DNA from 2 places in the Streptomyces sp. NPDC059696 genome. Region 2 is predicted to be linked to the other one. Evidence: riboswitches for the same ligand, from Rfam matches in the RefSeq annotation. Region 2 holds a riboswitch; the other holds the start of a gene.
What was found. A riboswitch is a leader RNA that binds a small molecule or an ion and turns the genes downstream of it on or off. The one in region 2 is predicted to bind glycine.
Positions count from the first base shown of each region.

Region 1: it holds a riboswitch for glycine, as region 2 does, so the genes downstream of both, gcvP (aminomethyl-transferring glycine dehydrogenase) here and gcvT (glycine cleavage system aminomethyltransferase GcvT) in region 2, are expected to answer to the same signal.

Region 1 is NZ_JBHWFG010000016.1:160,799-176,367, reverse strand. It holds gene ACFV20_RS19870 (sugar phosphate nucleotidyltransferase) at 1-518, shown strand, start outside; gene ACFV20_RS19865 (DUF881 domain-containing protein) at 616-1,527, shown strand; gene ACFV20_RS19860 (small basic family protein) at 1,524-1,856, shown strand; gene ACFV20_RS19855 (DUF881 domain-containing protein) at 1,862-2,872, shown strand; gene ACFV20_RS19850 (FHA domain-containing protein) at 2,934-3,887, shown strand; gene ACFV20_RS19845 (MerR family transcriptional regulator) at 3,938-4,684, shown strand; gene ACFV20_RS19840 (bifunctional nuclease family protein) at 4,771-5,244, shown strand; gene ACFV20_RS19835 (MerR family transcriptional regulator) at 5,537-6,220, shown strand; gene ACFV20_RS19830 (DNA polymerase IV) at 6,378-7,826, shown strand; gene ACFV20_RS19825 (PRC-barrel domain-containing protein) at 7,745-8,119, opposite strand; glycine riboswitch at 8,233-8,328, shown strand; gene gcvP (aminomethyl-transferring glycine dehydrogenase) at 8,504-11,389, shown strand; gene ACFV20_RS19815 (molybdopterin-binding protein) at 11,454-11,873, opposite strand; gene ACFV20_RS19810 (helix-turn-helix transcriptional regulator) at 11,945-12,340, opposite strand; gene ACFV20_RS19805 (amino acid transporter) at 12,532-14,514, opposite strand; gene ACFV20_RS19800 (extracellular solute-binding protein) at 14,940-15,569, shown strand, end outside.
Region 2 is NZ_JBHWFG010000054.1:16,662-32,230, forward strand. It holds gene ACFV20_RS34885 (Ig-like domain-containing protein) at 1-1,054, shown strand, start outside; gene ACFV20_RS34890 (Ig-like domain-containing protein) at 1,209-2,435, shown strand; gene ACFV20_RS34895 (enoyl-CoA hydratase/isomerase family protein) at 2,517-3,284, shown strand; gene ACFV20_RS34900 (ATP-binding protein) at 3,559-4,062, shown strand; gene ACFV20_RS34905 (YncE family protein) at 4,139-5,317, shown strand; partial or broken gene ACFV20_RS34910 (hypothetical protein) at 5,387-5,449, shown strand; gene ACFV20_RS34915 (MerR family transcriptional regulator) at 5,467-6,300, shown strand; gene ACFV20_RS34920 (EF-hand domain-containing protein) at 6,360-6,572, shown strand; gene ACFV20_RS34925 (NADPH-dependent F420 reductase) at 6,754-7,416, shown strand; gene ACFV20_RS34930 (glycoside hydrolase family 25 protein) at 7,418-7,975, opposite strand; gene ACFV20_RS34935 (MFS transporter) at 8,178-9,590, opposite strand; gene ACFV20_RS34940 (L-serine ammonia-lyase) at 9,693-11,060, opposite strand; gene glyA (serine hydroxymethyltransferase) at 11,148-12,410, opposite strand; gene gcvH (glycine cleavage system protein GcvH) at 12,420-12,797, opposite strand; gene gcvT (glycine cleavage system aminomethyltransferase GcvT) at 12,900-14,021, opposite strand; glycine riboswitch at 14,213-14,312, opposite strand; gene ACFV20_RS34960 (AAA family ATPase) at 14,534-15,205, shown strand; gene ACFV20_RS34965 (enhanced serine sensitivity protein SseB) at 15,307-15,569, shown strand, end outside.

The DNA of each region.
Region 1 (15,569 bases), on a different contig from region 2:
CGGTGACCACCACCCGGATCGCCGAGCAGGTCGCGGCCTACCACGGGACGCAGGTCGAGTGGACGACCACCTCGCCCGACGACCTCACGCGCGTGGGCGGCGAGGAAGGGACGATCTTCGGCGGCGACGGCAAGGGCGGCTTCATCGTCCCCGAGTTCAGCAGCGTGTACGACGCCACCGCGGCCTTCGTACGGCTCATCGGGCTCGTGGCGCGGACGCAGCTCACGCTCAGCCAGATCGACGCGAGGATCCCGCGGGCGCACGTCCTGAAGCGGGATCTGGCGACCCCGTGGGCCGTGAAGGGGCTCGTGATGCGCCGGGTCGTCGAAGCGGCCGGAGACCGCTTCGTGGACACCACGGACGGTGTGCGTGTGGTGGAGACCGACGGTCGCTGGGTGATGGTGCTGCCCGACCCGGCGGAGGCCGTCACCCACCTGTGGGCCGAGGGGCCGGACGACGCCTCCGCGCAGGCCCTGCTGGACGAATGGTCGGCGGTCGTGGACAGCGCCGGCCGGTAGACGGGCTGCACGCGTGCGTGCCGGACAAGTGTCCCCAACGGGGCCTGTCCGGCACGCCGGTGGCCCCGTTCGGAGGTAGTGCTCGCGACGTGCGACGATGTGCGGCATGCCGCAGCAACCCCCCATTCGGAGCACACCCGCGCGGCCCCGGCGCCCGGATGCGTCCATGTCGTTGCTCACCAACGTCATGGACCACAGTCTCGACGACGGCTACGCCGAGGCCGCCGAGCGCAAGAAGGCCGCGGGTGACAGCGGCATGCCGAAGACGCTCAGGGCGAAGCTCGGGCTCGCCGCCGGACTGGTGCTCGCGGCTCTGGTCGTGACCGTCGGAGCGGCGCAGGCGCGGGTGGCCGCCCCCGTCGTCGCCAAGGAGCGGGAAGAGCTGGTCGACCGCATCGACCGGGAGACCGAGGCGGCGGACAAGCTGGAGGACTCCGTCGACGAGCTGCGCGCGGACGTGAGCGCACGGCAGCGCGAGGCGCTCAAGCACAGTGGCGGCAGCGCTTCCGATCTCGTGGGCATCCTGTCGGGCGCGGTCGCCGTGCACGGCCCCGGGGTGAAGCTCGTGGTGAACGACGCCAAGGAAGCCGCCTCCGGTGGTGACGCGGACCCGCGTGAGACCTCCGGTTTCTCCGACACCGGCCGGGTGCGTGACCGGGACATGCAGCGGGTGGTCAACGGTCTGTGGGAGTCGGGCGCCGAGGCCGTCTCGATCAACGGGCAGCGGCTGACGGCGCTGTCGGCGATCAGGGCGGCGGGAGACGCCATACTGGTCGACAACAAACCGCTGGTGCCGCCGTACACGGTGCTGGCGGTGGGGGACGGGCAGCGGCTGAGCACGCGGTTCCAGGACAGCGCGGACGGGCTGTATCTGAACGCGCTGCAGGAGAGCTACGGCATCAGGACAGGCATCTCCGTGGAGGACGACCTCCGGCTGCCTGCCGCACCGAGCGTGACCGTACGTACAGCACAGCCGAGCACTGAGAAGAGCGAGAAGGGCACATCGTGATCGCCGTACTGGGCCTCGTCGTGGGAGTCGTGGCCGGCCTGTTGGTCCGGCCTGAGGTTCCGGCGGTGGTCGAGCCTTATCTGCCGATCGCCGTCGTGGCGGCGCTCGACGCCGTCTTCGGCGGTCTGCGGGCCATGCTCGACGGGATCTTCGACGACAAGGTCTTCGTGGTGTCGTTCCTGTCGAACGTCGTCGTGGCCGCTCTGATCGTGTTCCTGGGCGACAAGCTGGGCGTGGGCGCCCAGCTGTCCACCGGTGTGGTGGTCGTCCTCGGTATCCGGATCTTCTCCAACGCCGCGGCGATCCGCCGGCACGTGTTCCGGGCGTGAGGCCGATGAGCGATCACGACGAGAAGCACGCCAAGGCGGCCGAGGAGCAGGACTCCCCGCGCGAGAACGGCGGCGAGAACGGGAACAGGCTGCGCAAGGCGCTGCCCCAGGAAGTGCCCCCGGCCCCGCGGGCGGCAGGTGACACCCCGGCGAAGCCGGCGGCCGCCCCGCGGGCGGCAGGTGAGACCCCGGCGACGTCGGCGCCCGCCCGGCCGGCGGCAGGTGGGGCCCAGGCGGAGCGCGAGCCCGAACCCGAGCGTGCGCCGGAAGCGCAGCCGGATGCCGGGCCCCGCCTGACCGGGCGGCAGCGGCTGGTGCAGGGCGTGTGGCCGCCGCGCCTCACCCGCGCCCAACTCATCGTCGCCGTGCTGCTCTTCGGTCTGGGATTCGGGCTGGCCGTGCAGGTGGCCTCGAACAGCGACAGTGACAGTGCCCTGCGGGGCGCACGTCAGGAAGATCTTGTGCGCATCCTCGATGAACTGGATGACCGTACTCAACGTCTTGAGGACGAGAAGCAGGGCCTCGAGAAGCAGCGCGACGAGCTGGAGAACAGCTCGGACCAGGCCGAGGAGGCCCGGAAGCAGACGGTCGAGAAGGAGAGGCAACTCGGCGTCCTGGCGGGCACGGTGGCCGCCCGGGGGCCCGGCATCACCATGACGATCGAGGACACGAAGGGGACGGTCGAGGCGGACATGCTGCTCGACGCGATCCAGGAGCTGCGCGCGGCGGGTGCCGAGGCGATCCAGGTGAACGGCGTCCGGGTGGTCGCGGGCACCTATCTCACGGATCCGGGCAAGGGCGTGGGCGTCGACGGGAACAAGATCAACGCTCCCTATCGTTTCAAGGTCATCGGCAAGCCGCAGGACCTCGAGCCGGCGCTCAACATCCCCGGAGGCGTGGTGCAGACTCTCGAGAAGGAACAGGCCACCGTCACGATCGAGCGGTCGACCGACATCGTCGTGGACGCCTTGCGAGCAGCGAAGCGGCCTGACTACGCTCGGTCGTCCTCGCGGTGAACCGGGGGCGCATGGGCGGCGTTCGGCGAGGGCATGAGGTTGCGGGGGGTCGGCGCACCGAATGGGCGGTGCGTGGTGGAAACTGTCTGGTGCAGACGGACGTTGTCAGGATGTCCGGGTCGGCCAGAGTGTTCAGTCAGGGTTCGTCCTGCCCCACGGGCGGGTCTGTTTCGGTCAAGGGGAATCGCCCGTGAAGTTGTTTGCGAAGTTGTTCGGCAAGAGCGCGCGAGAGGGCAGCGACAACGCGACCGCTCGTCATCGCGCACAGCCTGACGCGGAGGGCCAGCGGCCGCTGTTCCGGGACCAGGTCGGCGGCCCGGGCAGTGATGTTTCCGGTGGTCAGGGCGCGCCGTCGGTTGACCCTGCACAGCCCGGCGGCATAGGTTTCGGGCAGCCGTCAACCTCAGGTGCGGGTGGAGGGTTCTCCGACCCGTACGCGTCCAACGCCCCCGGGGGGCAGCCGCGGCAGGAGGATCCGATGTCGGCCCTGGTGTGTACGAGGTGCGGTAACCGCAACGCGGAGAACAGCCGGTTCTGCTCCAACTGCGGCGCGCCGCTGAGGGCGGGCGCGGCTCCGGAGCGTCCGTCCGAGACGACGTCCACGATCTCCATCTCCGGCCTTGAGGCCTACGACAGCGAAACCACGGGCCAGACGCAGATGCCGACCCTGTCGCCCGAGGCGCAGGCCGCCGTCGACGCGCTGCCGCTGGGCTCCGCGCTTCTCGTCGTGCGCCGCGGGCCGAACTCGGGCAGCCGCTTCCTGCTGGACGGCGACCTGACCACGGCCGGCCGGCATCCGCAGAGCGACATCTTCCTGGACGACGTGACGGTCTCCCGGCGGCACGTGGAGTTCCGCCGAGCCCAGGACGGGTCGTTCACGGTCGCGGACGTGGGCAGCCTGAACGGCACGTACGTCAACCGGGAGCGGATCGACCAGGTCGCCCTGAACAACGGCGACGAGGTGCAGATCGGCAAGTACCGGCTGGTCTTCTACGCCAGCCAGCGGGGCTTCTGACCGGCTCCGCCCGGGCAGACCCAGCGAGGTCCATCCGTCAGGGAAGGTCCATGCTTCATACACCGAGCGGCGGTGCCGGGCACGGCGCCGCCGCCACGGACAGTGGGCTGATGAGCATCGGCGCGGTGCTGAACGCGCTGCGCGGCGAGTTCCCCGAAGTGACCATCTCCAAGATCCGTTTCCTGGAGGCGGAAGGGCTCATCGAGCCGCAGCGGACCCCGTCGGGGTATCGCAAGTTCAGCGCCCATGACGTCGAGCGCCTCGGACATGTCCTGAGGATGCAGCGGGACCACTATCTGCCCCTGAAGGTGATCCGCGAGCACCTGGACGCCATGGAGCGCGGTGAGGCGGTGCAGCTGCCGGTCGTGGGCCGTCAGCGGGACGGCGACCAGGCCTCCCGCCCCCCGGAGCCGTCCGGGCCGCCCACGGCCGCCAGGATCGGGCGGGACGAGCTGCTGGCCGCCGCCGGCGTGGAGGGCCAGGAGCTCGAGGAGTGGGAGTCCTACGGGCTCCTCACCCCAATGGAGGACGGGGCCTACGACGCCGGGTCGGTCACCGTCGCGCTGCTCGTGGTGGAGCTCGGGCGGTTCGGCATCGAGCCGCGGCACCTGCGGGCCCTGAAGGCCTCCGCCGACCGCGAGGCCGGGCTCGTCGACCAGGTGGTGGCGCCGCTGCGGCGGCACCGGAACCCGCAGACCCGGGCTCACGCCGAGGACCGCACCAGGGAGCTGGCGGGGCTCACGCTGAAGCTGCACGCCGCACTGGTGCAGACGGCGCTCGGGGTGCGGCTCCCCTGAGCCGGCCGGGCACCGGCGAGGCCGGATCAGGCGCCCGATCCCGGCCCGACTACCCAAACGTCCCGGGCACGGCCTAGGGTTGCTGTGTGAACGAGCTCGATGTCGTAGGTGTCCGGGTCGAAATGCCCTCCAACCAACCGATCGTGCTGCTGCGTGAAGTGGGAGGCGACCGTTACCTCCCCATCTGGATCGGACCGGGGGAGGCGACGGCCATCGCCTTCGCCCAGCAGGGCATGGCTCCCGCGCGGCCGCTGACACACGACCTGTTCAAGGACGTGCTGGAGGCCGTCGGCCAGGAGCTCACGGAAGTGCGCATCACGGACCTGCGTGAGGGCGTCTTCTACGCGGAGCTGGTCTTCGCCAGTGGCGTCGAGGTGAGCGCCCGCCCGTCCGACGCCATAGCGCTCGCGCTGCGCACCGGGACGCCGATCTACGGCAGTGACACGGTGCTCGACGACGCAGGCATCGCGATCCCGGACGAGCAGGAGGACGAGGTGGAGAAGTTCCGCGAGTTCCTCGACCAGATCTCCCCGGAGGACTTCGGCAGCAGCAGCCAGTGAGCTCCTGCGCGGCGGCTGCGGCCCGCCGGGAGCACGGGCGGCCCCACGGACGTCGAGGTCCGTGACGGGGTCGCCCGCCGTCTGTGCGGCGGGTGAAATGCCCGCATGTGCCGGGGGCTCATGAGAGCGTCGCACGGCCCGTTCGGGCACATTCGGCTAGCCTTTCCCCGCGACGAGGCACGGGAAACCACTCTCAGGGTGATTATCACTCGGCGTGGCGAGTGTGGCGATCGTTGACGCACCCCTGGTGACTGCCTACCGTCGAGAAGGCAGGTCAAGGACGGAGGTCGGCGTGAGAAGCAGCGGCGACGGTACGGCTGGGGGCGGCCCCGAGCGCAGTCTCAGGGCGAGCGGTCCGTACCCTCCCCCCGGCTCCCGGCCTTTCCCGGGCGGAGGACGTCCTCAGCCCGGTGGTGCGTCCGACCACGCTCCGCAGCGACCGACAGCGGTGCCGAGCAGCGGAGAGGCGACGTCCATGGCGTCCGAGCAGATCGGCTATCGCGGCCCGACGGCCTGTGCCGCCGCCGGTATCACCTACCGGCAGCTGGACTACTGGGCCCGCACCGGACTCGTGGAGCCGAGTGTGCGCCCCGCCTACGGGTCCGGGACGCAGCGGCTCTACAGCTTCCGGGACGTGGTCGTCCTGAAGATCGTCAAGCGGTTCCTGGACACCGGGGTGTCGCTGCAGAACATCCGCACCGCCGTCCAGCACCTCAGGGAGCGCGGCTTCAGCGATCTCGAGCGCATGACGTTGATGAGTGACGGCGCGACGGTCTACGAGTGCACCTCGCCCGACGAGGTCCACGCCCTGCTGCAGGGCGGCCAGGGCGTCTTCGGGATCGCCGTCGGGGTGGTGTGGCGGGACGTCGAGAGCGCGCTGTCCCAGCTGCACGGCGAGCGGATCGACACCGGCGAGACGCTGGTCGGACCCAACCCGGCGGACGAGCTGGCACGCCGGCGGAACCGGGCCGTCTAGAGCCGCCCGGTCGCCGCCCCCACACACGGCCGGAGCAGGCGTGACGTTTCCTCATCGCCGGGCGGGCGGTTCCGCGAGAGCCGGTTGTGGAGACTCTCGTGGGCGACGTGGGTGGTCGAGCAGGGCGTTGTCAGTGGCGTAGGGCAGCATCGGAGATGTGAGAACCGCGCCCACGATCCTGCATCTCGACATGGATGCCTTCTACGCCTCGGTGGAGCAGGCCTCCAAGCCGAGTCTGCGTGGGAAGGCCGTGGTCGTGGGCGGGCTCGGGCCGCGCGGCGTGGTGGCGACCGCGTCGTACGAGGCGCGGGTCTTCGGGGTGCATTCGGCGATGCCCATGGGGCAGGCCCGGCGGCTCGCGCCCAACGCCGCCTACCTCGTGCCGCGCTTCCACCTGTACCGCTCCATCAGCGAGCGGGTGATGGAGCTGCTGCGGGCGCTGTCGCCGCTGGTGGAGCCGCTGAGCCTCGATGAAGCCTTCGTGGACCTGGAGGCCGGGGGCGTGGCGTGGGACGAGCGGTCGGCGCGGCTGGCAGGGGTCAAGCTGCGCGCGGACATCCGGGCCGCCACGGGGCTGACCGGGTCGGTGGGGCTCGCCGCCTCGAAGATGCTCGCCAAGATCGCCTCGGAGGAGGCCAAGCCCGACGGGCTGGTGGTCATCGAGCCGGGGAGCGAGCGGGCCATGCTCGGGCCGAAGCCGGTGCGGATCCTGCCGGGGGTGGGGCCGGCGACCGGCGACCATCTGAGACGGGCGGGGATCACCACGGTCGAGGAGATCGTCGAGGCGGGCGAGGACGAGCTGGTCCGGCTGCTGGGCAAGGCGCACGGGCACGGCCTCTACGCCATGGCCCTGGCCCGCGACGACCGGCCGGTGGTGGCCGAGCGCGAGGCGAAGTCGGTGTCGGTCGAGGACACCTACGACGTCGACATCCACGACCGGACACGGGTCGGGCTGGAGGTACAGCGACTGGCCGAGCGGTGCGTGCGGCGCCTGCGAGGGGCCGGGCTGTCCGGGCGGACGATCGTGCTGAAGGTGCGCCGCTACGACTTCTCGACACTGACCCGCTCCGAGACGCTGCGCGGCCCCACGGACGACCCCGCGGTGGTGCGTGAGGCGTCGGCCCGGCTGCTGGACTCCGTGGACACGACCGGCGGGGTGCGGCTGCTCGGGGTGGGGGTGACCGGGCTCGCCGACTACACGCAGGAGGACCTGTTCGCCCAGGCGGCGGGGGAGCGGGCGGTCGCGGAGAGCCCGGTCGAGGAGCAGCCCCCGGCGCCGGCCGAGGAGCAGCCCTCGCTCGCCGAGCGGCGCTGGCCCGCCGGGCACGACGTGCGGCACGCCGAGTTCGGGCACGGGTGGGTGCAGGGCAGTGGCCTGGGGCGGGTCACCGTACGGTTCGAGACGCCCGACTCGGAGCCCGGGCGGGTACGGACCTTCCGGATCGACGATCCGGATCTGGAAGCGGCGGATCCGCTGCCTCTGGTGTCGGCGGGGGAGGGAGGGCCGGCCGCCGAAGCGGGATCTCAGGCCGTCTCGTCGGTGCCCGCGAGCTTGCCGAAGTCGTGGTCCGGGAACGGGGGCGGGGCGGCGACGTCGAGACCGTAGTGGTGGTAGAGCTGCAGTTCCTGCTCGGGCGAGAGATGGCGGCCCACACCGAAGTCGGGGGCGTCCTTGATCAGGGCCCGCTCGAAGGGGACGTGCAGGGCGCCCTCGATCAGCTCGCTGGGCTCCAGGGGGACGAAGGCGTCCCTGCTGAACAGACCGGTCCGTATGGCCGCCCACTCCGGCTCGCCGGTGGCGTCGTCGAGGTAGACCTCGTCGATGGTGCCGATCCTGGTCCCGTTGCGGTCGAACGCCTTGCGGCCGATCAGGTTGCGCGGATCGATGTCGGTTCGCACGGGCCCTCCACATGGTCGCAACTCATACGTAGACACTACAAAACGGCACAAGCGGGGATGCGGCCACTCGAAGGTTCGTGCGTCGACCGCGCTGGTAGGCTGGCATCGGCTGTTGACCCCGTGCGGGAGAGTCCTCCAGACACCATCGGAGGCGCCGAAGGAGCAAATCCTCCCCGGAATCTCTCAGGCTCACGTACCGCACGGACGAGGTCACTCTGGAAAGCAGGGCGGGTGTCGACGGCTTCCGCTCTCACCGACGGTGAAAGCCGGAGGCCTTCGGGCCATCCGGTGAAGCTCTCAGGTTGAGATGACAGAGGGGGAGGCCGTCCGGGTACCCGTGCCGTGGTGCCCCTCGAAGGTCGTGTCGACCAGGAGGCCTCCGTAATGACCGCCCACCGCATTCCGCTCTCCGAGCTCGAAGAGGCAGTCCCCTTCGAGCAGCGCCACATCGGCCCCGACCACGAGGCCTGCGCCAAGATGCTCGCGCACGTGGGCTACGGCTCGCTGGACGAGCTGACCGCCGCCGCCGTCCCGGCCGTGATCAAGAGTGCCGAGGCGCTGGATCTGCCCGGCGCCCGCAGCGAAGCCGAAGTGATCGCCGAGCTGCGTTCCCTCGCCGACCGCAACCAGGTCCTCGGCTCCATGATCGGCCTCGGCTACTACGGCACGTTCACGCCGCCCGTCATCATGCGCAACGTCATGGAGAACCCGTCCTGGTACACGGCCTACACGCCGTACCAGCCGGAGATCTCGCAGGGCCGGCTCGAGGCGCTGCTCAACTTCCAGACCGTGGTCGCCGACCTGACCGGACTGCCGACCTCGGGCGCCTCCCTGCTCGACGAGGGCACCGCGGCCGCCGAGGCCATGGCGCTGTCGCGGCGGCTGGGCAAGAACAAGAAGGGCCTGTTCCTGGTCGACGCGGACACGCTGCCGCAGACCATCGCCGTGATCCGGACTCGAGCCGAGCCGACCGGTGTCGAGGTCGTCGTCGCCGACCTCAGCGACGGCATCCCCGACGGGATCGCCGAGCGCGAGATCAACGGCGTGCTCCTCCAGTACCCCGGCGCCTCCGGTGCCGTGCGGGACATCAAGCCGGTCATCGACCGGGCGCACGAGCTCGGGGCGCTCGTCACCGTCGCCGCCGACCTGCTCGCGCTGACGCTGCTGAAGTCGCCCGGCGAGCTCGGCGCGGACATCGCCGTCGGCACGACCCAGCGCTTCGGCGTGCCCATGGGCTTCGGCGGACCGCACGCCGGTTACATGGCGGTCCAGGACAAGATGGCGCGCAGCCTGCCCGGGCGGCTCGTCGGCGTGTCCGTGGACGCCGACGGCAACAAGGCCTACCGGCTCGCCCTGCAGACGCGTGAGCAGCACATCCGCCGCGAGAAGGCCACCAGCAACATCTGCACCGCGCAGGTGCTGCTCGCCGTCATGGCCGGCATGTACGCCGTCTACCACGGTCCCGAGGGCCTCAAGGGCATCGCGCGGCGCACCCACCGGTACGCCACCGTCCTCGCCGCCGGACTCGCGGGCGGCGGTGTCGAGGTCGTGCACGGCTCCTACTTCGACACCGTGACCGTGCGCGTCGAGGGACGGGCCGCCGAGGTCGTGGCCGCCGCGCGGGACAACGGCGTCAACCTGCGTCTCGTCGACGCCGACCACGTCTCCATCGCCTGCGACGAGACCACCACGCGCGCCCAGCTGCGTGCGGTGTGGGCGGCCTTCGGCGTGGAGGGAGTGATCGAGGCGCTCGACGCGGCCACCGAGGACGGCCTTCCCGGTGCGCTGCTGCGCACCGACGACTACCTGACCCACCCCGTCTTCCACCAGCACCGCTCCGAGACCGCCATGCTGCGCTACCTGCGCAAGCTGGCCGACCGCGACTACGCGCTCGACCGCGGCATGATCCCGCTGGGCTCCTGCACCATGAAGCTCAACGCGACCACGGAGATGGAGCCGGTCACCTGGCCCGAGTTCGGGCAGCTGCACCCCTTCGCGCCCGCCGAGCAGGCAGGCGGCTACCTCACCCTCATCCACGAGCTGGAGGACCGGCTCGCCGAGGTCACCGGCTACGACAAGGTGTCCCTCCAGCCGAACGCCGGGTCGCAGGGCGAGCTGGCCGGTCTGCTCGCCGTCCGCGGCTACCACCGGGCCAACGGCGACGAGCAGCGCACCATCTGCCTGATCCCGTCGTCCGCGCACGGCACCAACGCCGCCAGCGCGGTGATGGCGGGCATGAAGGTCGTCGTGGTGAAGACCGCCGAGGACGGCGAGATCGACGTCGAGGACCTGCGGGCGAAGATCGAGCAGTACCGCGACCAGCTCGCCGTCCTGATGATCACCTACCCGTCCACGCACGGCGTGTTCGAGGAGCACGTCGCCGACATCTGCGCCCAGGTGCACGAGGCGGGCGGTCAGGTCTACGTCGACGGCGCCAACCTGAACGCGCTCGTCGGGCTCGCCAAGCCGGGGCACTTCGGCGGCGACGTCTCGCACCTCAACCTGCACAAGACCTTCTGCATCCCGCACGGCGGCGGCGGCCCGGGCGTCGGCCCGGTGGCGGTCCGCGAGCACCTCGCGCCGTACCTGCCGAACCACCCGCTGCAGCCCGAGGCCGGTCCCGAGACGGGCGTCGGCCCCATCTCCGCGGCTCCCTGGGGCTCGGCGGGCATCCTGCCCATCTCGTGGGCGTACGTCCGGCTCATGGGCGGCGAGGGCCTGAAGCGGGCCACGCAGGTGGCCGTGCTCAGCGCCAACTACATCGCCAAGCGCCTGGAGCCGCACTACCCGGTGCTCTACACCGGCCCCGGCGGGCTCGTCGCGCACGAGTGCATCATCGACCTGCGGCCCCTGACCAAGGCGACCGGCGTGAGCGTCGACGACGTGGCCAAGCGGCTGATCGACTACGGCTTCCACGCGCCGACCATGTCCTTCCCGGTGGCCGGGACGCTGATGATCGAGCCGACCGAGTCGGAGGACCTGGCCGAGCTGGACCGGTTCTGCGAGGCGATGATCGCCATCCGCGCGGAGATCGAGAAGGTCGGCTCCGGCGAGTGGCCCGCGGAGGACAACCCGCTGCGCGGCGCCCCGCACACCGCCGGCGCGCTCGCCGGCCCGTGGGAGCACGCCTACAGCCGTGAGGAGGCCGTCTTCCCCGCCGGGGTGTCGCCCGCGGACAAGTACTGGCCTCCGGTGCGCCGCATCGACCAGGCCTACGGCGACCGGAACCTGGTGTGCTCCTGCCCGCCGCTGGACGCGTACGAGGACTGACCGGCCGACCGGTCGAAGGGAGGGGCTCCGCGGTGCGGGGCCCCTCCCACCGTTCGCCGCCGGGTCAGGCGGTGGCGAGTGACAGCTCGGTCGCCTTGATCAGGGCGACGACGGGGGTTCCGGGCGACAGGGCCAGGTCCTCCGCGGCGTCCCGGGTGATTGCGGAGGTCAGTTCGCCGCCCTCGACGGTGAGGCGGACCGACACCATCGCGTCGCCGGCGGCGAGGTCCGTGACCGTGCCAGGGAGCCGGTTGCGGATCGACAGGCCCTCGACGGGTGCGGTGGCGAGGGAGACCTCCGTGGACTTGACCAGGGCGCGCACGGCAGTGCCGGGGGTGAGGCGGAGGTCTTCGGCCGCCTCGCGGGTGATCGCCGCGGTGAGGTCCTGGCCGCCGGTGAGGCGGACCCTGACCGTCGCCATGGCCTCGCCCGGGGTGAGGGCGGTGACGGTGCCGGGGAGCTGGTTGCGGATGCTCAGGCTCATGGGTGCACGGTAGCCGCGGTGGGCGCGTGGGGCCGGTATGCGCGCGGGTGGACCGCCTTCCGCCGGCCGGCTCAGACGCGGTCGATGTGGACGTTCGTCGACTTCACGCGGGCCGTCGCCTCCATGCCGACCTCCAGGCCCAGCTCCTCCACCGCCTCGCGGGTGAGCAGTGAGACGAGCCGGTGCGGTCCGGCCTGGATCTCCACCTGGGCGGCGACGTCGCCGAGTTTGATCGCGGTGACGATGCCGGGGAAGGCGTTGCGGGCCGAGGTGTACGGGGCGTCCTCCTCGGCGGCGCCGGACCGGGCCAGTTCGACAGAGAAGGCGGCCAGGTCCCGCCCGGCGATGAGCCGGCGCCCCGTCTCGTCGCGGTGGGTCGTGATGCGACCGGCGTCGGCCCAGCGGCGGGCGGTGTCCGGGCTGACGCCGAGCAGCCGTGCTGCCTGGCCGATCGTGTAGGACTGCATGCCGGTCACGATAGGGGCGCGGCAGGTGACGGCGGGCGCGGGGTCGGCCGTCGGGGGTAACGCGGCAGGGTCGCCCGGCCGCGTACGACGGCCCGGGGACGGCCGGTACGACGGTGCGGACGAACACGCCCCGGACGATGGCGGCCGGGGCGGCGCCGCACCTCGTCGGCCGCGGCCGGGCCGGGTGAGTCTCACCCCACGTGCACCCTCGGCCGCCGCATCCGGTCCGGTTCCGCCTCGCGCAGGACCTCGCGGGTCACCGGGGCGACCTCGCCCTGCCCGAAGAGGAAGAAGCGCAGGAAGTTGGCGAAGGGCCCGCCCTCGGTCCACTCGAAGTAGATGTGCGGGGTGCGGCCGGTGGAGTCGCGGACGTGCAACAGAAGCGCGGCCAGGGCGTTCGGGATGGAGGACGATTCCAGGGTCAGGACCCGGTAACGGCCGTGCAGCACCTCGCCGCGTACGGTCAGGCCCGCCTCGAACTCGGACGGATCGGTCACCGTCACCTCGGCGAAGACGAAGTCCTCCTGGCCGGGCAGGTCGTTGTCGTGCCGGATCTGCTCGATCTTGTCGCGGTACTCGGCGATGTCGCGGCGGTCCGGCTCGTTGGCGATGAACCGCATCCGGCGGCTGGCCGTGTCCCGCACGAAACGCTCCGCCATGTCGTCCAGCGTCACGCTGGTCACGCGCAGCTCGAACGCCCGGGCCAGCCGGGAGAGCAGGGAGACCAGGATGATGCCGGCGATGAAGCAGGCGCCGATCTTCACGCCGTCCGGGCGTTCGATGACGTTGACCACGGTCGTGTAGAGGAACACCGCGGAGATGACCGCGAAGGCGATCGTCCAGTTGCGCTGCCGGGCCTTGCGGGCGGCGATGGTCACGGCGATCGCGGCGGAGCTGATGAGGACCAGGACACCGGTGGCGTAGGCGCCGCCCTGGGCGTCGACGTCGGCGTCGAAGATCCAGGTGACCAGGAAGGCGATCAGGGTGAAGACGAGGACCATGGGGCGGACGGCCCGGGCCCAGTGCGGGGCCATGCCGTAGCGGGGCAGGTAGCGCGGCATCAGGTTGAGCAGTCCGGCCATCGCGGAGGCGCCGGCGAACCAGAGGATGGCGATCGTCGACACGTCGTAGACCGTGCCGAAGGTGTTGCCCAGGTAGTCGTGCGCGAGGTAGGCGAGGGCACGGCCGTTGGCCTGGCCGCCCGGCTCGAACTCCTTCTCGGGGATCAGCAGGGTGGTGATGAAGCTGGTGGTGATCAGGAAGCAGCTCATGACGACGGCCGCGGTGGTCAGCAGCTTCTTGGTGTCCCTGATCCGGCCCTTCGGGCTCTCCTCGGTGTCCCCGGGGTCGCCCTTGACGTGCGGCATCACGGCGACGCCCGTCTCGAAGCCGGAGAGACCGAGGGCCAGCTTCGGGAAGACGAGCAGGGCGACGCCGATCATGGCGAAGACGTTGCCGTGCTGAGCGGTGAGGGCGCTCGACCAATCGGTGATCACATGACCCGCGGTCATGACGTGGTAGAGGCCGACGGCCACCACGACCGCGTTCAGCGCGAGGTAGGCACCGACGAGGGCGACGGCGACGCCGATCGCCTCCAGGAAGCCCTTGAGGAACACCGCGCCCAGCAGGGCCACCAGGACCAGGGTGATCAGCATCTGCTTGTCGTGCAGGACGCTCGTCAGATGCGGGTTCTCCACGAGGTGGGTGGAGGCGTCGGCGGCCGACAGGGTGATGGTGATCAGGAAGTCGGTGGCCGCGAAGCCGAGCAGGGTCAGGACGAACAGCTTGCCCTGCCAGAAGGACAGCAGCCGCTCCAGCATCGCGATCGAGCCCTCACCGTGGGGGCTCTCCCGCGCCACGCGGCGGTAGACGGGCAGGGCGCCCGCCAGTGTGACGACGACCAGGACGAGGGTCGCGATCGGTGACAACAGTCCGGCGGCGAGGGCCGCGATGCCCGGCTGGTAGCCGAGGGTCGAGAAGTAGTCCACGCCGGTCAGGCACATCACTCGCCACCAGCGCTGCCCCCGGTGCGGGGGCTCCGGCGAGGCGTGCGGCCCCGTGTGGCCGCCGCCCTTGCCCATGTCCGCCAGGCCCTCCAGCATCCAGGCGCGCAGACGGCTGGGTGAAGAAGACCCCGCACGGCGGCCCGGTGCAGGGTGCTCGGTGGTGGCCATCGGCGTGTGCTCCAGACGTGCTGTTCGGCGTGGTTCCGGCCATCCCTGGACGGCCCGATCAGCGTAAGCGGAGCGTGATGCCGTGGCCCGCGAATGACGGGGCTGAGCGCGTCAAGCTTCCGTTAAGACTGGCCGCGTGGGCGGCTGCGAAACCGAAAACCCTGAGCTGGGAGCACGCGAGACGGTTCTCTTCGGGCGATGGCGGTACGGAACAGCGGTCAACCGGCGGACACCCTGTGTGATCATACGTGCCGTCCCTGCGTAACGTTCGCCTGAGAACCCGAATGTTTCGTCACTCCTCGCTGTCTTCTTCTGGGCGGGAGATTCCCCTTGTTCAAGGGGTTGCCACCGTTTAGCCGCTGTCTCTAGGGTGCGGCAGCAGCGAAGCTTTCTGGATCTCGATCGAAACTTTCGAGGAGAGCATGATGGGCGACCCGGCACTGTCCCGCCGCGGCTTCCTGGCGGCCTCCGCCGCGGCCGGTCTGGCGACGACGGCACTGACCGCATGCGGCGGGGACTCGGACGGAGGGTCGTCCGGGACGACCACGGTCGAATGGTGGAACATCTCCACCACCGAGCCGGCCAAGACCGTCTGGGCCGCTCTCGCGCGGAAGTTCGAGGCGCAGAACCCCAAGGTCAAGATAAAGATCGTCCAGCTGGAGAACGACGCCTACAAGTCGAAGATGACAGCTCTGACCGCCTCCGGGAAGCTGCCCGACATCTTCCACACCTGGGGCGGCGGCGTGCTCAAGCAGCAGGTCGACGCCGGGCTCGTCGAGAACCTCACGGACCGGACCAAGCCCTGGGGAGACGCCCTGCTGCCGGTCGCCAGGGAGCCGTACCTGATCGACGACCAGGCCTACGGCGTCCCGTTCGACATCGGCATGATCGGCTTCTGGTACAACAAGGCGCACTTCGAGAAGGCCGGCATCGCCGAACCGCCGACCACCTGGGACGGCTTCCTCGACGCCGTACGCAAGCTGAAGACGGCCGGGATCACGCCGCTGGCCCTGGCCGGCAAGGAGAAGTGGCCCGGCATGTACTACTGGGCCTAC
Region 2 (15,569 bases):
GCGCCCCGGCAGGACGCTGCGGGTGCGCGTGCCCGACGGGCGGCTGGAGAAGGTGAAGGTCGTCAGGTCGCAGGACGCGCAGGAGACCCGGGTGCCCGGGCACCTCTCCGCGGACGGCCTGACCTGGGAACCCGACGAGAAGCGGCTCGCGCTGGCCGCCAAGTACACCGTCGACGCGGTGGCCGTGGACGGCGACGGGCACCGCTCGGCCCGGCACACCACCTTCACCACCCACGTCCCCGAGGAGCGCTTCATCGGCTACGTCGCCCCCGAGAACCGCGCCACGGTCGGCACCGGCATGATCGTCTCCCTGGAGTTCAACCGCGAGATCACCGACCGGGCCGCCGTCGAACGCGCGGTCCGGGTCACCGCCCGCCCGCCCGTGGAGATCCGCCCGCACTGGTTCGGCGCGGCCCGCCTCGACTTCCGCCCCCGGGACTACTGGAAGCCCGGCACCCAGGTCACCGTCGCCCTGAACCTGCGCGACGTCGAGGGCGCACCCGGCGTCTACGGCCTCCAGCACAAGACGTTCTCCTTCACCGTCGGCCGCAGCCAGGTCTCCGTGGTCGACGCCGCCGCGCACTCCATGGAGGTCCGGCGCGACGGCGAGCCCCTGGCCACCGTGCCCGTCACGGCGGGCGCGCCCGGGAACACCACCTACAACGGCAAGATGGTGGTGACGGAGATGCTCGACGTCACCCGCATGAACGGCGCCACGGTCGGCTTCAAGAAGCGGAACGGCAAGGGCGAGTACGACATCCCGGACGTTCCGCATGCCATGCGCCTGACCGACTCCGGCACCTTCCTGCACGGCAACTACTGGGCCCACCACACCGTGTTCGGCCGCACCAACGTCAGCCACGGCTGCATCGGGCTGCGCGACGTGAAGGGCGGCGGGGCGGACACCCCGGCCGGCTGGTTCTTCGACCGCAGCCTCGTCGGGGACGTCGTCGAGGTCGTCAACAGCAATGACAAGAAGGTCGCTCCCGACAATGGTCTCGGAGGATGGAATATGGGCTGGAATGCATGGAAGGCGGGCAGTGCGGTGAAGTAGCCCGACAAGGGGGCGGGTTGAGCCGGCGATCTGTTGGGACCGAACAGTGACAATCGCGGGCCGCCGGTGCCGTGCACCCTGTGGTTACTATTCGCCGACGCGCGGGGGACGCGCGGGGTGCGGGCCTGACCAGGCCCTGGGAGGGGAGAACCACGTGAACGGGCGACCGATATCGGGGGCGTCGGTTGGGCGCAGGAACGCGGCACTCGCGTCGGCGGCCGGCGTGCTGCTGCTCGCCGTGACGGCATGCGGCGGCGGGGCGGACGGCTCCGGCGGGGGCGACGGCAAGGGCAAGGACGCGGGCAGCGCGCAGAGCAAGCAGTCCGAGGCCGTCGTCGGCATCACCCCGAAGGACGGGGCCAAGTCCGTCGACACGAGCGGGGCGCTGAAGGTCACCGCGGCGAAGGGCAGGCTGACCGAGGTCGAGGTCAAGGACGCCGAGGGCAGGAAGGTCGACGGCGAGATATCCAAGGACGGCGCCAGCTGGACGCCGTCCACCCATCTGGCCGGAGCCACCAAGTACACGGTCCACGCGGTCGCCAAGGACTCCGAGGGCCGCACCGCCGCGGAGGACGCGGGCTTCACCACGCTGACCCCGGAGAACACCTTCACCGGCACCTTCACCCCCGAGGACGGCTCCGAGGTCGGCGTCGGAATGCCGTTCTCCCTCCGCTTCTCCCGGGGCATCACCCACCCCGAGGACGTCGAGAAGGCCATCCGCATCAAGACGGAGCCGGCCGTCGACGTCGAGGGCCACTGGTTCGGCAACGACCGCCTCGACTTCCGCCCCGAGAAGTACTGGAAGCCCGGCACCAAGGTGACCGTCGACCTGAACCTCGACGGCGTCGAGGGCCGCTCCGGCGTCTACGGCGAGCAGGACAAGACGGTGAAGTTCACCATCGGCCGCAACCAGGTCTCCGTCGTCGACGCCAAGAAGCTCACGATGAAGGTCACGCAGGACGGCAAGACCGTCAAGACCATCCCCGTCACCACCGGCCAGCCCGGCATGGAGACCTGGAACGGCCAGATGGTCATCAGCGAGATGCTCACGGTCACCCGGATGAACGGCGAGACGGTCGGCTACGGCGGCGAGTACGACATCAAGGACGTCCCGCACGCCGTCCGCCTCACCACGTCCGGCACCTTCCTGCACGGCAACTACTGGGCGAGCGGCGCCTTCGGCAACTACAACGCCAGCCACGGCTGCATCGGTCTGCGCGACGTGCGCGGCGGCTGGGACAAGAAGGTGCCGGCCGCCTGGTTCTTCAACCACTCGATGGTCGGCGACGTGGTGGTCGTCAAGAACTCGAAGGACCGGATCGTCGACCCGGACAACGGCCTCAACGGCTGGAACATGTCCTGGGAGAAGTGGAAGAAGTAGGTCTGCGCCGCAGGCAAGAGGGCCCCGGTGTGACGGACCGCACCGGGGCCTCACCCGTTAGTCGTGGTTAACCTGCTGCCTATGACCGTCTCTCTCGAAGTCGCTGAAGGCGTCGGCACGATCCGTCTCGACCGCCCGCCCATGAACGCGCTGGACATCGCCACGCAGGACCGGCTGAAGGAACTCGCCGAGGAGGCCACGCGCCGCGAGGACGTGCGGGCCGTGGTGATCTACGGCGGCGAGAAGGTGTTCGCGGCCGGCGCGGACATCAAGGAGATGCAGGCGATGGACCACACCGCGATGGTCCTGCGCGCCCGCGCCCTGCAGGACTCGTTCACGGCGGTGGCCCGCATCCCCAAGCCGGTCGTCGCGGCCGTGACCGGGTACGCGCTGGGCGGCGGCTGTGAACTCGCCCTGTGCGCGGACTTCCGCATCGCCGGCGAGAACGCCAAGCTCGGCCAGCCGGAGATCCTGCTCGGCCTGATCCCCGGCGCCGGCGGCACCCAGCGCCTGGCCCGCCTGGTCGGCCCCTCCAAGGCCAAGGACCTCATCTTCACGGGCCGGATGGTGAAGGCCGAGGAGGCCCGTGAGATCGGCCTGGTCGACCGGGTCGTCCCCGCCGACGAGGTGTACACCCAGGCTCACGCCTGGGCCGCGAAGCTGGCGCAGGGCCCGGCGCTCGCGCTGCGCGCCGCGAAGGAGTCGATCGACACCGGTCTGGAGACGGACATCGACACCGGCCTCGCGATCGAACGGAACTGGTTCGCGGGTCTGTTCGCCACCGAGGACCGTGAGCGCGGGATGCGCAGCTTCGTGGAGGAGGGGCCGGGCAAGGCGAAGTTCCTCTGAACATTCCTCCAGGGGCTTGCAATTGACACGGTGTCGGACCCGGGATCCCTCGATGGGGCGGTTTATGACAGCCTTAAGGCAGCCTTAAGCGTGCCGGAACGGGAGAGTCCGGCGATCGTGCCGGAATATGACGTTCCAGCAGGTCAGGGTGGGTTCCTGCGGCTTCGAGATGCCATTGTCATATGACGGATGATCGTCGGTCCACCCCTCGTTCCCCGGGGTGTATTCCCCGGGAACGGCCCCTTCGGGAGCCCCGGGCGGCCATGATGGGGGCATGGCGGGGCTGGAGGGTATGGAACAGCCGCGGGGACACGCACATGCGGCCGCGGCGCGCTGGTCGCCGACCGTCGAGGACGAATACGCGCTCAAGGCGCTGGAGTTGTACGGCAACCCGACGGAGGCAGAGGTTCCGCTGCCGTCCCGTCCCGAGTCCGCCGCCACGGCGAGACGGCTCACCCAGGTCGTGATCCTGCGGCACTGGGGCCTCACCCCCAAGACCACCGAGGACGCGGTCCTGCTCGTGTCCGAACTGGTCGGCAACGCCGTACGGCACACCGGCGCCCGGGTCTTCGGGCTGCGACTGCACCGGCGCCGCGGCTGGATCCGCGTCGAGGTCCGCGACCCCTCCCGCGGCCTGCCCTGCCTGATGCCCGTCCAGGAGATGGACATCAGCGGCCGGGGCCTGTTCCTCGTCGACAAACTGGCCGACCGCTGGGGCGTCGACCTGCTGCCCCGGGGCAAGACCACCTGGTTCGAGATGCGGGTCGCCGAGCGCTGAGCACGTCCCGTGCCTCACCCGGTCGCCGGACGGACTAATCACCGGATTCCCCGCCGGGCGCCCATTAAATGGTGCAATGCGTCCCCATCTCATCAAGAGCACCCTGGTCGCGGGTGCCGCCCTCGCCGTCCTCGCCGCCTGCGGTACCGGGAGCGGGGACCGGACCTCCGAGGCGCGCGGCACCGAGGCGGCCGTACCCGCCCCGCCCGAGAGGAAGCCCGTGCGGGGCCTGCCCGGCATGCCGCCCGTCCTGGATCCCGAGGACGTGTACGCGGCCGACCGCCCGAACAAGCTGTCCCCGGTGGTCAAGGACTTCCCGTCCCGGGTCTACGTCCCCAACACCAATTCCGACACCGTCACCGTCATCGACCCGAAGACCTACGAGGTCACCGAGACGATCCGGGTGGGCCGGCAGCCGCAGCACGTCGTCCCGTCCTGGGACCTGAAGACGCTGTGGGTCAACAACAACCGCGGCCACACCCTCACCCCGATCGACCCGAGGACCGGCAAGGCGGGCAAGGAGGTCGAGGTCCACGACCCCTACAATCTCTACTTCACGCCCAACGGCAGGTACGCCGTCGTCATGGCCTCCCTCGACCGCCAGCTGGTCTTCCGCGACCCGCACACCATGGAGGTGAAGAAGACCGTCCCGGTCTCCTGCTACGGCGTCAACCACGCCGACTTCTCCCTCGACGGCCGGTACTTCATCGTCTCCTGCGAGTTCAGCGGCGAACTGCTCAAGGTCGACACGGAGAAGATGGAGGTCGTCGGGCAGCAGCGGCTGCCGTTCCAGGGCGCCATGCCGCAGGACGTGAAGGTCTCGCCCGACGGAAAGAAGTTCTACGTCGCCGACATGATGGCCCACGGCATGTGGGTCCTGGACGGCGACCGGTTCGGCAAACCCACCCTGCTGCCCACCGGCAAGGGCTGCCACGGCCTCTACGTCAGCCGCGACTCCCGCGAGATGTACGTGACCAACCGCGGCGAGGGCACCGTCTCCGTCTTCGACTTCACCCAGGACAGGCTGACCAGGAAGTGGCGGCTGCCCGACGGCGGCAGCCCCGACATGGGCGGCGTCTCCGCCGACGGCAAGGTGCTGTGGCTGTCCGGCCGCTACGACGCCGAGGTGTACGCCGTCGACACCCGCACCGGCATCCAGCTCGCCCGCATCCCGGTCGGCAGCGGCCCGCACGGCCTCGCGGTGTACCCGCAACCCGGCCGCTACTCCCTGGGACACACGGGCGTCTTCCGCTGAGCCCGGGCCGGTGACGGCCGGTGGCGGCTCCTTGAGTCTCCACCCGCTGGAGGGTCCAGACTCGCGGGCATGACCGACGACCGCACCGGACTGCTCACCATCGGGGAACTGGCCCGGGTCACGGGACTCACCGTGCGCACCATCCGCTACTGGTCCGACGAGGCGCCCTGCCCCCGGTGGGCCGGTCCGCGGGGGGATACCGGCTGTACGACGCGGCGTCCGTGGCACGGCTGGAGCTGATCCGCACCCTGCGCGAGCTGGGCCTCGGCCTCACGGACGTCCACCGGGTCCTGGCCGGTGAGACGACCCTCGCGCAGGTCGCGGCCGCGCACGTGATCGCGCTGGACGCGCAGATCCGGGCGCTCAAGGTGACCCGTGCGGTGCTGTCGACCGTGGCGAAGCGGGGTTCCAGCGCGGAGGAGATGACACTCATGAACAGACTGGCACGGCTCTCGGCGGCCGAGCGGCGGCGGATCGTCGAGGACTTCATGGCGGAGGTCTTCGAGGGGATCGACACGGCGGACCCCGACATCCGCCGCAGGCTGCGCTTCGCGGCCGCCCATCTGCCCGACGATCCCACGCCCGAGCAGGTGGACGCCTGGGTGGAGCTGGCCGAGCTGATCCAGGACCCCGGCTTCCGCACGCAGATGCGGCAGGTGGTCGAGTTCAACGCCGCCGACCGGGGGCCGGACGTCCCGGCCGGTTCGTCCCTGTGGTTCATGAGCCGGCTCGTATCCCTCGCCACCCGGGCACGCCGGCGCGGCATCGTCCCCGGCACACCGGAGGCCGACGAGGTCCTCCGCGACCTGATCGGCGACATGGACCGGGCGGTCGTCCTCGAGCGCCTCACGGCCGCCACCCATCCACGGGTAGCCCGCTACCGCGCACTGCAGGCCGTGGTCAACGGCCTCGGCCCCCAGCCGACCCACGACGAGGAGTTCGCCTGGGTGGCCGCCGCGCTGGAGGCCCGCACGGCCGGTTAATCTGACCTGCGTCAGACCTGCGCCAGCAGGACGTACAGCACGAGATGAGGGGCGGACCGGTGGCGGACATCGAGGAAGCACGCAAGCAGTTCGAGCGGATCGATACGGACGGTGACGGCTTCATCACCGCTGCCGAGTTCAAGACCGCCCTGGCCCGCTCGGGTGACTGGAACGTCACCGAGTCGGTCGCCGAGGTCGTCATCAAGACGCGTGACCTCGACGGCGACAAGCAGCTGAGCTTCGACGAGTTCTGGGCCTACCTGAACAAGTAGGCGCCCGGCTCGCCCTGCCGAGCGAAGGGGCCCGGTCCACGCCGCGGACCGGGCCCCTCGCCGTGTCCCGGGAGGGCGAGGCCCGCACCCGGAGCCGGAATAGCCCACCCGCCCCGCCGGTTGAGCCCGACTACGGGACTCCACGAGACGCTGTTCACCTCCGGAAGGACGAGGCGAGGACATGAAGATCGGCATCATCGGAGCGGGCAACATCGGCGGCAACCTGACCCGGCGGCTCACCGCCCTCGGCCACGACGTGTCGGTGGCCAACTCCCGCGGGCCCGAGACGCTCACGGCCCTGGCCGAGGAGACCGGCGCGACGCCCGTGACGGCCGGGGAGGCGGCACGGGACGCCGAGGTCGTCGTGGTCACGGTTCCGCTGAAGGCGGTCCCGGACCTCCCCTCCGGCCTGCTCGACGGCGCGGCGGACGGCGTCGCGGTCATCGACACCGGCAACTACTACCCGCGACAGCGCGACGGCAGGATCGCGGAGATCGAGGACGACGGCCTCACCGAGAGCCGCTGGACGGAACGCCACATCGGCCACCCGGTCGTCAAGGCCTTCAACGGCACCTACGCCCAGGACATCCTCGACCGCCCGCTCCCCGCCGGCGACCCCGGCCGCATGGCCCTGCCGGTGGCGGGCGACGACGAGGCGGCCAAGCGCAAGGTGCGGGAACTGATCGACGCGCTCGGCTTCGACACCGTCGACGCGGGCGGCATCGACGACTCCTGGCGCCAGCAGCCCGGCACCCCGGTCTACGGCCTGCGCGACGGCGTGGAGGCGGTCAGGAAGGCCCTGGCGGAGGCGTCCCCGGAGCGCACGCCGGAGTTCCGCGGCTAGGTCAGGCCGCGCCGGCCCACGCGCGCAGCGCCGCTCTGCTCGCGAAGGCGGCCACGTTCTTGTCCAGCGGGTCGTCGGTGTACTGGTGGAAGCGCCACTTCGCCTTGATGCGGGGCTTGCCCGCCGAGACGTAGTCGGCGATCCACAGGCCGTCGCCCGCGGAGGACGACGTGTCGACGTTCAGCCAGAAGTGCCGGTTGCAGTAGAGGATCACTCGGTTCTCCGGGCGGAGGTCCTTCAGCTTCCGGATGAAACGGTCCTTCTCGGCGTTGCTCGCGTGCGTCCCCTCGCCGGTCGTCTCCCAGTCGACGGCGAGGATGTCGCCCGGCCGGTCGGGGGCCTTGCTCAGGAAGTACTCGGCCTGGGCGGTGAGGTTGCCCGGCCACAGGAAGTGGTAGAAGCCGACGACCAGTCCGGCGTCTCTGGCGCGCTCGGTCTGGGCGGCCAGCTTGGGGTTGACGTAGGAGCGGCCCTCGGTCGCCTTGACGAAGACGAAGGACAGGCCGTCGGTGTCGTAGGAGGAGCTCTGGTAGGCGCTCACGTCGATTCCGCGCAGCATGGGGGTCTCCCTGGAGTGCACGTGGGGGAGGGGGAGTTGCCCCACCATGACACGTGCCGGCACCGGCCGGGGCGGAAAGGCCGGCTTCGGTCGCGTGCGGGGCGGAGGTCCCCCGGTCCGGGGTGTGGTGATGCCCCGCTGCGGCGGCCCTACGCCGGGCGCGAAGCTGCTCGCACCCGGCGCTCGTGCACGGAGGGCGGATTCAGGAGGCGGAGGAGGTGACCGGGGAAGCGGGCGCGTCGGTGACGGAGCCGGTCTCCCCGGAGTCGAGGGAGAGGTGCCTGGTCTCCTTGCCGAGCAGGAGCGCGATCAGCGTCAGCACCGCCATCGCCGAGAGGTAGACACCGACCAGCCACGGTGAGCCGTCGCCGGTCTCCCACAGCGCCACGGCGATGAACGGCGCGACCGCCGCCCCGAGGATCGAACTGACGTTGTAGGAGATGCCGGAGCCGGTGTAGCGCACGCTGGTCGGGAAGAGTTCCGGGAGCAGCGCGCCCATGGGGCCGAAGGTCATGCCCATCAGCGTGAAGCCGAGCACCAGCCACAGCACCACGCCGAGGGTGCCGAGTTCGATCAGGGGCACCCAGACCAGCCCGAAGACCACGATCGCGGCGGTGATCCAGATCAGGGTCGTGCGCCGGCCGTAGCGGTCGGCGAGCGGTCCGGAGATCAGGGTGAACGCGGCGAAGAACAGCACACCGAAGATCATCATGAGCACGAACGTCGTGTAGTCGTACCCCAGTCCGGGCACGGCGGCGTCCTGCGGGGTGCGTCCGTAGCTGAGCGAGAACGTGGTCATCAGGTAGAAGAGCACATAGGTCGCCAGCATGATGAAGGTGCCCAGGACCAGTTGCCTGCCGTGGCCGCGCACCACGGTGGCCAGCGGCAGCCGCCGCACCCCGCCCGAGGCGCGGGTTTTGGTGAAGACCGCCGACTCCACGAGCCGGGAGCGCACCCACAGGCCGATGGCGACCATCACGGCCGAGAACAGGAACGGCACGCGCCAGCCCCAGCTGACGAAGGCGTCCGAGGGCTGCGAGGGATCGGCGCCGGCCGCCGAGGGCAGCAGCGCGCCCATGGCCAGGAACAGGCCGTTGCCGATGATGAAGCCGAGCGGGGCGCCCAGTTGGGGGAAGGTGCCGTACAGGGCCCGCTTGCCGCTGGGCGCGTTCTCGGTGGCGACCAGGGCGGCGCCGCTCCACTCGCCGCCGAGCGCGAAGCCCTGGGCGAGGCGCATCAGCACGAGCAGTGCGGTGGCCGGCCAGCCGACCTGCGCGTAGGTCGGCAGGACGCCGATGAGGAACGTGGCGATGCCCATGGTCAGCAGGGAGGCGACGAGCGTCTTCTTCCGCCCGAGCCGGTCGCCGAGGTGCCCGAAGACGACGGCGCCGATCGGGCGGGCGACCATCGCGGCGCCGAACACCGCGAAGGACGACAGCAGCGCGGTGGTCGGGTCGCTGCTCGGGAAGAACAGCGCGGGGAAGACGAGCACCGCGGCGGTCGCGTAGATGTAGAAGTCGTAGAACTCGATCGTCGTGCCGATGAGGCTGGCGACGAGGACACGGGACCGCGAGTTGACGGCTGTCGGGGCGGGACCGGGGGCTGGTGCGGGCATCGTTCGGTCTTTCACGCGTGAAACATGGGCCCTACAACGATGTCAGCGATCTCGTTTTCCGGTATCGCCATCTCGCATGGCAAGACGCCCGCCCCGCCGGCCTCAGCACTCGATGATGTTCACCGCCAGCCCGCCCCGGGCCGTCTCCTTGTACTTCACCGACATGTCCGCGCCGGTGTCCTTCATCGTCTTGATGACCTTGTCCAGGGACACCTTGTGGGAGCCGTCGCCGCGCATCGCCATGCGGGCGGCCGTGACGGCCTTGACCGCGGCCATGCCGTTGCGCTCGATGCAGGGGATCTGGACCAGGCCGCCGACCGGGTCGCAGGTCAGGCCGAGGTTGTGCTCCATGCCGATCTCCGCGGCGTTCTCGACCTGCTCGGGCGAGCCGCCGAGGACCTCGGCCAGGGCGCCCGCGGCCATGGAGCAGGCGGAGCCGACCTCGCCCTGACAGCCGACCTCGGCGCCGGAGATGGAGGCGTTCTCCTTGAAGAGCATGCCGATCGCGCCCGCGGCGAGCAGGAAGCGGACCACGCCCTCCTCGTCGGCGCCCGGAACGAAGTTGACGTAGTAGTGCAGGACCGCCGGGATGATGCCGGCGGCGCCGTTGGTGGGGGCGGTGACGACCCGGCCGCCGGCGGCGTTCTCCTCGTTGACCGCCATGGCGTAGAGGGTGATCCACTCCATGGACAGCGCCAGCGGGTCGCCCTCGGAGCGCAGCTTGCGCGCGGTGTTCGCGGCCCGGCGGCGCACCTTGAGACCGCCCGGCAGGATGCCCTCCTGGGACAGTCCGCGCGCCACGCAGTCCCGCATCACCTGCCAGATCTCCAGCAGGCCCGCGCGGATCTCCTCCTCGGTGCGCCAGGCCCGCTCGTTCTCCAGCATCAGCGCGGAGATGGACAGACCCGTCTCCTCGGTCAGGCGCAGCAGCTCGTCGCCGGTGCGGAAGGGGTACTTCAGCACGGTGTCGTCGAGCTTGATGCGGTCCGCGCCGACCGCGTCCTCGTCGACGACGAACCCGCCGCCGACCGAGTAGTAGGTCTTGGTCAGCAGTTCCGCGCCCGAGGCGTCGTACGCCCACAGGGTCATGCCGTTGGCGTGGTACGGCAGGGCCTTGCGGCGGTGCAGGACCATGTCGTCGTCGAAGGAGAACGCGATCTCGTGCTCGCCGAGCAGGTTCAGCCGGCCGCCGGTCCTGATCGCCTCCACCCGTTCGTCGGCGCTGCCCACGTCGACCGTGCGCGGCGAGTCGCCCTCCAGGCCGAGCAGCACCGCCTTGGGCGTGCCGTGGCCGTGGCCGGTCGCGCCCAGCGAGCCGTACAGCTCCGCGCGGACGGAGGCGACGGACCCCAGGAGCTCCTCGTTGCGCAGCCGCCGCACGAACAGGCCCGCCGCCCGCATCGGGCCGACGGTGTGGGAGCTGGACGGGCCGATGCCGATCGAGAACAGGTCGAAGACCGAGATGGCCACGGGGGAACTCCTGACTACGGGGGTGGTGCAGAGGGGGGCGGGTGCCGCCGCTCGCGACGGGCGGCGGCACCCGAAAGGTTTCTTCTTTTACTTGTTCAGACCCGGGTACAGCGGGTGCTTGTCGGCCAGGGCCTTCACCCGGGCCTTGAGGGCCTCCACGTCGTAGGACGGCTTCAGCGCCTCGGCGATGACGTCCGCCACCTCCGCGAAGTCCTCGGCGGCGAAGCCCCGGGTCGCCAGGGCCGGTGTGCCGATCCGCAGACCGGACGTCACCATCGGCGGACGCGGGTCGTTCGGGATGGCGTTGCGGTTGACGGTGATGCCCACTTCGTGGAGCCGGTCCTCGGCCTGCTGGCCGTCCAGCTCCGAGTGGCGCAGGTCGACCAGGACGAGGTGCACGTCCGTGCCGCCGGACAGGACGTCCACGCCCACGGCCCGGACGTCGTCCTTCACCAGACGCTCGGCCAGGATGCGGGCACCCTCCAGCGTACGGCGCTGGCGCTCCTTGAAGTCCTCCGAGGCGGCGACCTTGAAGGCCACCGCCTTGGCGGCGATCACATGCTCCAGCGGGCCGCCCTGCTGACCGGGGAAGACGGCGGAGTTGATCTTCTTGGCCAGCTCGGCCGTGGAGAGGATCACACCGCCGCGCGGGCCGCCGAGGGTCTTGTGGGTCGTGGTGGTGACCACGTGGGCGTGCGGCACCGGGTTGGGGTGCAGGCCCGCCGCCACGAGCCCGGCGAAGTGGGCCATGTCGACCATCAGGTACGCGCCGACCTCGTCCGCGATCCGGCGGAACGCGGCGAAGTCCAGCTGCCGCGGATAGGCCGACCAGCCGGCGACGATCAGCTTCGGCTTGGACTCCTTGGCCAGCCGCTCGACCTCGGCCATGTCGACCCGGCCGTCCTCGCCCACGTGGTAGGCGACGACGTCGTAGAGCTTGCCGGAGAAGTTGATCTTCATGCCGTGGGTCAGGTGACCGCCGTGGGCGAGGTTCAGGCCCATGATGGTGTCGCCCGGCTTGAGCAGCGCGAACATCGCGGCCGCGTTGGCCTGGGCGCCGGAGTGCGGCTGCACGTTGGCGTGCTCGGCGCCGAACAGCTCCTTGATGCGGTCGATCGCGATCTGCTCGACCACGTCGACGTGCTCGCAGCCGCCGTAGTAGCGGCGGCCCGGGTAGCCCTCGGCGTACTTGTTGGTGAGGACCGAGCCCTGCGCCTCCATGACCGCGACCGGGGCGAAGTTCTCCGAGGCGATCATCTCGAGCGTGGACTGCTGGCGGTGCAGCTCGGCGTCGACCGCCGCGGCGACGGCCGGGTCGAGCTCGTGCAGGGGTGTGTTCAGGGCGGACATACGACTCCCTCAGCCCGCGGAGAACGCGGTGTACTCGTCGGCGGAGAGCAGGTCGACCGGCTCGTCCGTCACCCGCACCTTGAACAGCCAGCCGCCCTCGAAGGGGGCCGAGTTCACCAGCGACGGGTCGTTCACGACGTCCTCGTTGACCTCGGTGATCTCTCCGGAGACCGGGGAGTACAGGTCGGACACCGACTTGGTCGACTCCAGCTCGCCGCAGGTCTCGCCGGCGGACACGGAGTCACCGACCTCGGGAAGCTGGACGAACACGACATCGCCGAGCGCGTTGGCCGCGTGCTCCGTGATGCCGACCGTCGACACGCCGTCCTCGGCGGCCGACAGCCACTCGTGCTCCTTGCTGTAGCGCAGCTCGTTGGGGTTGCTCATGGCCTGGATTCTCCTGTACGCGCGGGAGTGCTGTGGAAGGGGGGACTGCTGATGAGCTGGGACGACGGGCACGGGGTCGCTGCCGCGGCCCTCGGCCAGTGTCTACTTCTGGCGCTTGTAGAACGGCAGCGCCACGACCTCGTACGGCTCGTGACTGCCCCGGATGTCCACACCCACGCCGCTCGTGCCGGGCGCGGCGTGCGCGGTGTCGACGTACGCCATCGCGATCGGCTTGCCGAGGGTGGGGGAGGGGGCGCCGGAGGTGACCTCGCCGATCACCTCACCGCCGGCGACGACCGTGTACCCGGCGCGCGGGACGCGGCGGCCCTCGGCGACGAGACCGACCAGGACGCGCGGCGGGTTCTGCTCGGCCCGGACGGAGGCCTCGCGCAGGGCCTCGCGCCCCACGAAGTCGCCCTCCTTCTCGAACTTCACCACGCGGCCCAGCCCGGCGTCGAAGGGCGTGAGGGAGGTCGTCAGCTCGTGCCCGTACAGCGGCATGCCCGCCTCCAGGCGCAGCGTGTCGCGGCAGGACAGCCCGCACGGGACCAGGCCGACGCCCTCGCCGGCCTTGGTCAGGGCCTGCCACAGCTCGACGGCGTGCTCGGGCTTCACGAACAGCTCGAAGCCGTCCTCGCCGGTGTAGCCGGTCCGGGCGATCAGGGCCGGGACGCCCGCGACCGTGCCGGGCAGCCCGGCGTAGTACTTCAGGCCGTCGAGGTCGGCGTCGGTCAGGGACTTCAGGATCCCGGGCGACTCCGGCCCCTGGACGGCGAGCAGCGCGTAGGCGTCCCGGTCGTCACGCACCTCGGCGTCGAAACCGGCGGCGCGCTCGGTCAGCGCGTCCAGGACCACCTGGGCGTTGGAGGCGTTGGCGACGACCATGTACTCGGTCTCGCCCAGGCGGTAGACGATCAGGTCGTCGAGGATGCCGCCGTCGGCCCGGCAGATCATGGTGTAGCGGGCGCGGCCCGGCTTCACGCCGCCGATGTTGCCCACCAGGGCGAAGTCCAGCAGCGCGGCGGCCTGCGGGCCGGTGACGGTGATCTCGCCCATGTGGGAGAGGTCGAAGAGCCCGGCTTTGGTGCGCACGGCGGTGTGCTCGTCGCGCTCGGAGCCGTAGCGCAGGGGCATGTCCCAGCCGGCGAAGTCGGTCATCGTCGCGCCGAGCGAGCGATGCAGGGCATCGAGCGCGGTGTGACGGAGTTCTCCTGTACTGCTCACAGTCGGTCGTCTCCCAGGGCGAATGGGGTCCCTCCCGCGCGAGCGAAGCCGAGCGGGGGGAGGGCGAGGTCGTTCCTCCCCATCTGTCATCGGAACCTGAGAGGTTCGCCATGACCACGCGGGACACGGCTTGCACCTTGGGTGGGACCACGCCTCGCGTGCGGAGGAGATGGCCCGCTTTTCAGATGTGCCTCGCCCGCGCGGTAACGGGGCCTGAGAGATTCAAGGGAGGGACTTGCTCCTTCGGCGCCCCAGCTCTTGCGGTGCTGGGAACTCTCCCGCGCGGATTCAAACGGCCGGTATGCAGTTGGCGCGCACATCATTGCACGCATCCTTCCGGCGCGGCAGGGGGACCTTTCCCAGGGAGTGCACGAGTCCGTCGCGCCGGACGCAGCGACCTGTAGCAGCCCTGTTGCAGGACGGGCACGTAAATGAGAGGCCTACGGCATTACCTTCTCTTTACACTCGGCGGGGATGGACCTCGTACCTGGCCCCAGGGGAGGACGATCACGGTGAACAGGACCACCGCGTACGCGACGACGGGCATCGCGCTGCCCGAGCAGCCGGCCGCTCCGGCCCGGGCGGCCGGTGCTCCGGTGCCGGCACCGGCACCGGTCGTGCGCGACCTGCGCGACCGCGCCGGCCGCGGTCCGCGCGCGCTGCTGTTCGGCCCCCGCGATCTCGTCGTGGTCACGGGCCTGCCCGGCAGCGGCAAGTCCACCCTGATGCGGCGCACCGTGCCGGGCCGGCGCATCGACTCCCAGGACACCCGCGACCGCTGGGCCCGCCGCATGCCGCGCGCCCTGCCGTACGCGCTCTACCGCCCGTTCGTCCGCCTCGCCCACTACGCCGCACTGCGCCGCGCCCTGCGCACGGGCGAGGGCGTCGTCGTGCACGACTGCGGCACCCAGGCCTGGGTCCGCCGCTGGCTCGCCCGTGAGGCCCGCCGCCGCGGCGGCACCCTGCACCTGCTCCTGCTCGACGTCACACCCGAACAGGCCCTGGCCGGTCAGCGTGACCGCGGTCGCGGCGTCTCGCGCTACGCGTTCCTGCGCCACCGCGCGGCGAGCACCCGCCTGCTGCGCGCGGTGGAGCGCGGCGACCTCCCGGCCGGCTGCGGTTCGGCCGTGCTGGCCGACCGGGACGCGGCGGACAGCCTCCGCAGAATCGGCTTCACGGGCTGAACCACGCCCGCGTGCACGAGCCGGCATCACCCATGCCGCCCGCGGTGGTCAGCCGTTAGCCTTTTGAGCCACAGCAGTGGTTCCAGGCAGGCGGTAGGCAGATGGACATCCCGGCGGACTTCTCCGCGGACTTCCCGGCGCAGACGCAGACCCACCCGCACGGCGGTTGGCCCGGCAACGAGCTGGAGGAGGTGCTCTCGGCCTCCCTCGGCGCCGGACCGGCGGCCGGCGGGCGGATCGTCGAGGTGCTGGGCCGCAGCTTCGTCTGGATCCCGCTGCCCAACGGCGGCGGCCCGCACAGCGGCCCCCTCGACCTGCCCGGCATCGAGATCGACGGCCAGGCCTACGTACCGGTGTTCAGCTC